2 regions of the Pseudomonas sp. Hz4 genome follow, and region 2 is predicted to be linked to the other one. Evidence: riboswitches for the same ligand, from Rfam matches in the RefSeq annotation. Region 2 holds a riboswitch; the other holds the start of a gene.

Region 1 (3,567 bases), 1.1 Mb from region 2:
GAATCAGCCGTTGGCCTTTGACGGTGATCAGTTCCGGGTCGCCGGGACCTGCGCCAATGAAGTAGACGGTCATCGTCGGTTCCTGTGAGAAAAAGGGTATGGGCAAGGTTTCAGATGAAGATTGCTCATGATCAAAGACGGGGATTATTGAGGATTTCAGGCGACGCAGGCCAAAGCCAAGGTGGCCTGGGCATATTTTTGTCGTGAAATCAGCAATTTTGCCGGTGCCTGGGCCAACTGTTCGGCCAGGGCCAGGGCGGCACTTTCCGCGACGCCGTAGCAGCCGGTGCGTTCGAACGCGATGTCCGAGCGGTGGCTGAGTTGCGGTTGATAGCCGGCCAGTTGTTCACTGCTGAAGTACATCAGTGGCAGCGCTAGCTGTTCAGCCAATTCGATCAAACCAGGTTCTTCGCGCTTCAGGTCAATGCTGGCCAATGCCTTGATCTGGTGGAGCTCGATTTTATAAGCCTGTAACGCCTGATCGAGCAACGCCCGCAGCGTGCTGACGGGGCAGCCGCGCTGGCAGCCCAGGCCGACCACCAGGGTCGGCGCGGCGCTAGTGTCAGTCATGCGTGGTATTGACCATCGCTTTTGCGGCGGAACAACCAGGCACTGATCAAGCCCAGGGCCAGCCAGAACGCAACGTTGGTCAGCTGCGAAGCGATTTTGAACTGAGCTTCCAACGCTTCTGGAGCCAGCATCGAGTGGACTTCCGGTTGTGGTGCGCCGATCACGTGAGGAACGGCCAGAATGGCCACGCCGAGCACTTTCATCAACCAGTGGCGGCTGAACACGATCAATGCGATGCCGGCTGCAGTGGAGGCGGCAGTGCTGATCCACCAGATCTGCCGTTGCGCCAAATCAGCAGCGGCAGTGCCCGGCAGCTCAGGCGGCAGACCGAGGGTTGGCGCCAGCACGAACGTCGCATAACCGGCCAGGCCCCAGAGCAGGCCTTGGGAGGTTTTGGTCGGTGCGCGCAAGGTATAGAGGCCGGCGAGCATCAGGGCGAAACCGACCGCTACCACCAGGTTGCCGCCCGTGGTCGACAGCACGCGCTGCCAGCCGTCTTCCGGTTCCCAGGCTTCGGCGTCGTGGGTGTGAGCGGCGACAGCACCCGCGGCGTGTTCGTGAACTGCAACAGCGGCGGGCTCGGATTTTTCGTAAGTCTCGGCCTGCAGAATCAGCGGAGCCACCCAGAAGCTTTGCAGCAGGGTCAGCAGCAAGGCGGCCAGAAGCCCGGTGAACCCTGCGGTTTGCGCAATACGCTTGATCATGTCAGCAGCCTCAATGGCACGGGAATGCAGAGCTGTGGCGGGTATCGTGCGCGGCATTGTGCACCGCTTCGATGTGCGAGAAACCGGCGAAATACACCAGGCTAGCGCCAAGGATCGACGCACACACCGCGGCGGTCAGGCGTTGAGTCAGGGTCGTGGTGGTGCTGGCGGTGCTCTTATCGGTGTTGCTGCCGGTACTGCTGATGATCGACATGGCGCTTCCCTCTGGTCTGTCAGCGGGTGAATAGAGCGCATGGAAGACCCCTGCGAGTCGGGCGCGCAGAGGTTCAAACAGCGCCCGCCCACCGCGGGTTTGTCATTCAGTGATCGTAATGGTCACTTTGTGTTGCGGGCCGGTCTCCGGGCTCACGAGGGGCGTTGGCTTTCGCCCTGACCTGCAAGCATCACCTTCCCATGCTGAACTGCTGGCACAGTGGTTCTGACGCTTCGCTCGCTTACCGTTGCGGGGGCAGCACCGGACTGACATGACTTTAGAGGAAAGCACATGATTCACCGGTTTCCCGTTTCACCCTGTGAAGGGCACCCGTAACACAGTGCGTAGGAGAGCATGGGCGGGGGTTGGGCGTCAATTGGCAAGGGTTCTCACTTGGATACCGAGTCGCGTCCTTCGCGAGCAAGCCCGCTCCCACAGGTGACCGCATTACAATAATGAAATGGCTACCCCCGCCGCCCCCTGTGATCGCCCACTAAGCTTTCACAGGGGGCCTATCGGAGACCGTTGCCATGAACAAAGTAGCTATTGCCGCCATCGACCTGGGAAAACACTCCTTTCACCTGCATGCTCAAGATGATCGTGGTCATGAGCTCCAGCGCAAAAAGTTTACTCGAGTGGCGCTGATCCAACACCTGGCGAACCTCGATCCCTGCATCGTCGTGATGGAAGCCTGTGGCGGCGCCCACTTCATGGCGCAGGAGGTCGCAAAGCTGGGACATACGCCCAAGCTCATTGCGCCTCATCTCGTGCGTCCTTATGTGAAAAGCAACAAGAACGACTTCGCTGACGCCGAGGCGATCTGCGAGGCAGCGACCCGCCCAACGATGCGCTTTGTCGCCCCCAAGACCCAGGCTCAGCAGGCGTTGGCCATGCTCAACTCGACACGGGATTCGTTCATCAAAGACCGCACCGCGACCGTCAATCGGATTCACGCAGCCCTTCTGGAGGTTGGCGTCAGCTTGGCCCCAGGCTTCAAATCGATCAACGATCTGCCGACGCTACTTGAGGCGAGTTCATTTTCTGAAGACATCAAAATAATTCTGACGATGCTACATGAGCACTTCAACTACCTGAATGAGCGGATCAAGGCACTGGATAAGCGAGTGCAATGCCAGGCCGCTGAAGATGATCTGGCATCTCGTTTGATGACCATGCCGTGTGTCGGCCCGATCACCTCCACCGTCCTGGCTGCCGAGTTGGGTGATGGCAAACAGTTCAAATGCGGGCGAGGCTATTCGGCCTCGATCGGGCTGGTGCCCAAACAGCATTCCACGGGCGGCAAGACCGTTCTATTGGGCATCAGCAAGCGCGGTGATCGCAACCAGAGGCGCCTGCTCATCCAGTGCGCCCGTGTCTACTTGATGCAGCTGGAGCGCCAGAAAGGCTGGCTGGCGGACTGGGTCCGGCAGCTATTAGCCCACCATCACTCCAACCATGTGGTCTGCGCGCTGGCCAATAAGCTGGCGAGGATCGCCTGGGCGATTGCGGCACACCACTCTGAATTCGATGCAGGGCCAACCGCGATGAACGCCTGACCCTGCTGTCACCCGAGCACCACCCACCTGGTTTTGCGATGCTGGATAACAGATGACGTGAACGGCCAACCGGCCTGACGACAACCCTGAGCTCCCACACGGCTGAAAGGCCGTTCGAATAATTAGGATCGTCGGGCATCGATTCTCATCGAGGCGCGGGGGCCACAACCCCACTCAGACGCCGGATAGATGAAAGCAAGCCAACCACGCATCAAAAACAGTATTGCAGAAAAGGGGGTAACCATAGATGTGGGAGCGAGCCTGCTCGCGAAGGGGCCGGTACGGCTGCCACAAGACATTGACCCGCCCTCACACGATGCGTAGCCTTGCGCTTTCGAGGTTCTTCGGCGTCTGCCGAAGCTAAGAAGGGAACGCGGTCGATGCCGCGGCTGCCCCCGCAACTGTGAACGGTTCTGTTGGCTGCCACGCCACTGCAAGCCCTGTCTATCGGGTCCGCGGGAAGGCGCAGCCTACGTCAGTCGAACGACTGGCAAGCCGTCAGCCAGGAGACCTGCCTCGACAC
Region 2 (3,567 bases):
GAGGATATCGGCGGCGATCAGAAACACTGCACCACCCAGCGCGCTCGCCGGCAGCAGACGCGCATGCCGGGTGCCCAGCAGCAGTCGCACGGCATGGGGGATGACCAGGCCGACGAAACCGATGGAGCCGACAATCGACACCATCACTGCCGTCACCAGTGCGGCGCAGCTGATCAACAAAAATTGCACTCGGCGTACTGGAATGCCGAGCGAGGCGGCTGAGTCGGCACCAAAAGTGAAGGCATCCAGCGCCCGACGGTGCCACAGGCACACCGCGAGACCGGTCAATGCCACGGGCACCGACAGCCACACCGATGGCCAGCGCACGCCGCTGAGATTGCCCAGCAACCAGAACATGATGCCGCGGGCCTGTTCGGAACTGGCCGACTTGGTGATCAGAAACGCGGTGAGCGCATTGAACAACTGCGAACCGGCAATCCCCGCCAGGATGATTTGCCCGGTGCCGCCGTTTGAACCACTGGCGCGGGCCAGCAAAACAACCACGGCAAAGGCGGCAACGGCGCCGGCAAACGCCCCCACCGAGAGCGAAATCAACCCCGCCCCGAGACCCAGCAATGCCACCAGTACAGCGCCTGTCGAGGCGCCGGCGGAAATGCCGAGCAGATAAGGATCGGCCAGCGGGTTGCGCAACAGCGATTGCAGGATCACCCCGCAGGTGGCCAGGCCCGCACCGCAGGCCGCTGCCACCAGCGCGCGGGTCAGGCGGTAATTCCAGACGATGCCTTCGTCTATCGGGTCGAGGACATAACCGGCAGTCCACAGTTTGTTCGCCAGCACCTGGAACACCACACTCGGTTCGATGCTCGTTTCACCGATGGTCACACCGGCAATCACGGCCAACAGCAGTGTCAGCAATGCCAGCAGCGTACGAATCAGCACCCTGGTCATTTCTGCAGGTCGTAGCCGTTGATGGCTGATGCCAGGGTTTCAAGACCGTCGAACATTCTCACGCTGGCCTGCATGGCCATGGCGTCGAGGATGATGATGCGGTTGTTTTTCACGGCGTCCATGTTGCGGGTCACCGGGTCGCTGCGCAGGAATTCCACTTTCTTTTGATAGTCGTCAGCCGGGAATCGACGGCGATCCATGCGTGCGATGACCAGGAAGGTCGGGTTGGCCTTGGCGATGGTTTCCCAGCCGACTGTTGGCCATTCTTCATCAGACTGAACCACGTTGCGCACACCCAACGTATTCATCATGAAGTCGGGAATGCCCTTGTGCCCGGCGACATAGGGGTCGATATCCAGACTGGCGCTGGAGAACCAGAACAGCGCACTGGTGTGCTTCAGATCCTTGTTCTGTACGGTGGCAATGGACTTGGCCAGGCTGGCCTTGAGTTGGGCGGTCAGCTGCTGGCCACGTTCCTGCGCATCGAAAATTTCAGCCAATTGGCTGATGCTTTTGTAGAGGCTGTCGATGTGAAATGCCTCCAGACGTGTGCCATCGGCACCGACCAGGTTGTCCTTGGCTTCGCAGTCGGACGGCATCAAGTAGGTCGGGATTTTCAGTTCGTGAAACTGGTCGCGAGTACCGACCACGCCTTGCGGACCGACCATCCACTCCAACTCCACTGCCACCAGCTGTGGACGCTTGCCGATCACCGCCTCGAAACTCGGCTCGTTGTCGGCCAGGCGTTCGATCGTCTCGTTCTCTGTCTTGTGCGTGGCCAGCACATCGTTGAACCACAGCGAAGTGCCGACCAGCGTGTTGCCAAGGCCCATGGCGTAGAACATTTCAGTGCCCGCCTGGCCGATGGTCACGACACGGCTGGGTGCCTGCTGAAAGGTCAGCGTGCTGCCACAGTTCTCGACGGTCAGGGGATAGTGGGTCGGGGCCGCATGGGCGAGGGTGGACAGACCCAGGGCAGTGGCGAGGGTGGCAAGGCGGAACAGCAGCATGACGCAATCTCCATTTGACCGTACAAGAGCAGGGGTACGGACTGGAAACACATCATCGAACGCTGCCATTGAAGCAGTGAAGTGCCGATCACTCAGGAACGCTCGGCGCAAGGATGTCCTTCCCGAACACCCCGCCGGTTAGTGATTTACTTGGCCGGCAGGTCTCCTGACTGATGCGTCGTCGCCAGGCTCCAGCCTTCCCGGGAGTGATCCCAGTGGCAGTTCAGGAGCAGGCTCAGCACCTACAGTTGCGGGGGCAGTTCCGTTTGATGCCGTGTCAGGCATCTTGGATTCCCTATTAATCCCATTTGGAAACCGGCGGCCGGCATGGTAGTCGATCATGCCGTATATCACCACTGAGCGCTGTTGGCTGATAACAGGCTGTCGTCATGTATCCATGACAATTATTTGAATGTATTGATCGTCGATTTTACGATGACGCCAACAACGTCTCCACTCGCACGAGGCTCCTGATGCATCCTGACTTTCGACGGTTTCAACGAACTCGACTCGCTGATCGCGCTCGGCATCCTCAACCGGGATAACTGTCTGTTCACGACTGACTTTCTCAGGGCGTGAAGCGGTCATCGAGAAGAGACCGACAGCGATACGCTAAAGTTATGCGGGTCGTCGATCAATTGTGACCCACTGTTCGTGCTGCGTCCGTCCTTGGAGCGCCCAATGCCGCCTATCACCACGCGCCTGGTGGCGCTGTTTGTTCTTTGCCTGACGCTTGAAGTGCCGGCCCAGACCAACGCCTGCCCAGCTGGCGAGAAACAAGTGTGCCTGGACAGCTGCATCTGCCTGCCAGACGCAGGACAGCTGCTCAGCCCCCTGTCTGATGGCATCTTCCAGATCGCGGCACCTGCCTTGGCGCTGTGGCTGACCCAAGCCCGCGCTGAAGCAGCCAACGCCGGCATCCAACCCATTCCACCGCACATCCGGGAGCAACTGCTGCGCTGGTACGACCCCAGCGTCCTCGATACCGCGCGCTACAAGGTTAGCGACAACGGCCAATTCAGCACCGCCACTGCCATGCTGCAAAACCCCGATGTCGGTGCCGTGACGCTGATCGACATCATCCTCTTCCGGGACGCTCAAACCGCAGAACAGAACATCGCGCTCTGGGCTCACGAATTAAAGCATGTGCAGCAGTATCAGGAATGGGGGGTAGAAGGATTCGCCCAGCGGTATACACAAGATTTCAATGCTGTGGAGGCGCCGGCTTATGCCATACAGGCTGAGGTCAGACGGTTGGTGCGGGAAGGGACTGACTGAAGGGTAGCGAAGCTGCCCGTCACGACTGGCTGCATTGTGTTGATTTCGGCAGTAGTGACAGGCAAAAATCGTCCCATTGCAGCCTCTCAAGCTCCGCAAAGGTCGGCCAAAATCGCCCCACAACCAGGGTTCGCTTTGGGCCGATAGGCGAGCGTTAGGTACGGATCGAGCCATGGCCCTGGTCACATAAATTTGAAATGCACGGCGTTGCTCGACAGAATCGCGTCCCGATCCGGCCAAAGGCGCTGGACGCTTGTGGTGAAAAGGGGCTGCAGTTGAACGAACAGACACTGTCCATGCGCCTGGAGCGTGTGGCGGCGCATGTGCCAGCCGGTGCGCGCCTGGCCGATATCGGCTCGGATCACGGCTA

Evidence for each region. Region 2 has a riboswitch for cobalamin ahead of ACYZTR_RS11620 (ABC transporter substrate-binding protein). Riboswitches for the same ligand answer to the same signal wherever they lie in the genome.
Region 1: another riboswitch for cobalamin. It lies ahead of ACYZTR_RS16830 (CbtB domain-containing protein); the one in region 2 lies ahead of ACYZTR_RS11620 (ABC transporter substrate-binding protein).

Annotation. Positions count from the first base shown of each region.
Region 1 is NZ_CM142719.1:3,691,779-3,695,345, reverse strand. It holds gene cobM (precorrin-4 C(11)-methyltransferase) at 1-73, opposite strand, end outside; gene ACYZTR_RS16840 (cobalamin biosynthesis protein) at 157-570, opposite strand; gene ACYZTR_RS16835 (CbtA family protein) at 567-1,274, opposite strand; gene ACYZTR_RS16830 (CbtB domain-containing protein) at 1,285-1,488, opposite strand; cobalamin riboswitch at 1,609-1,837, opposite strand; gene ACYZTR_RS16825 (IS110 family RNA-guided transposase) at 2,019-3,044, shown strand; cobalamin riboswitch at 3,365-3,567, shown strand, end outside.
Region 2 is NZ_CM142719.1:2,553,386-2,556,952, forward strand. It holds gene ACYZTR_RS11615 (FecCD family ABC transporter permease) at 1-897, opposite strand, end outside; gene ACYZTR_RS11620 (ABC transporter substrate-binding protein) at 906-1,919, opposite strand; cobalamin riboswitch at 2,059-2,261, opposite strand; partial or broken gene ACYZTR_RS11625 (AraC family transcriptional regulator) at 2,397-2,459, shown strand; gene ACYZTR_RS11630 (eCIS core domain-containing protein) at 2,601-3,197, shown strand; gene ACYZTR_RS11635 (tRNA (adenine(22)-N(1))-methyltransferase) at 3,473-3,567, shown strand, end outside.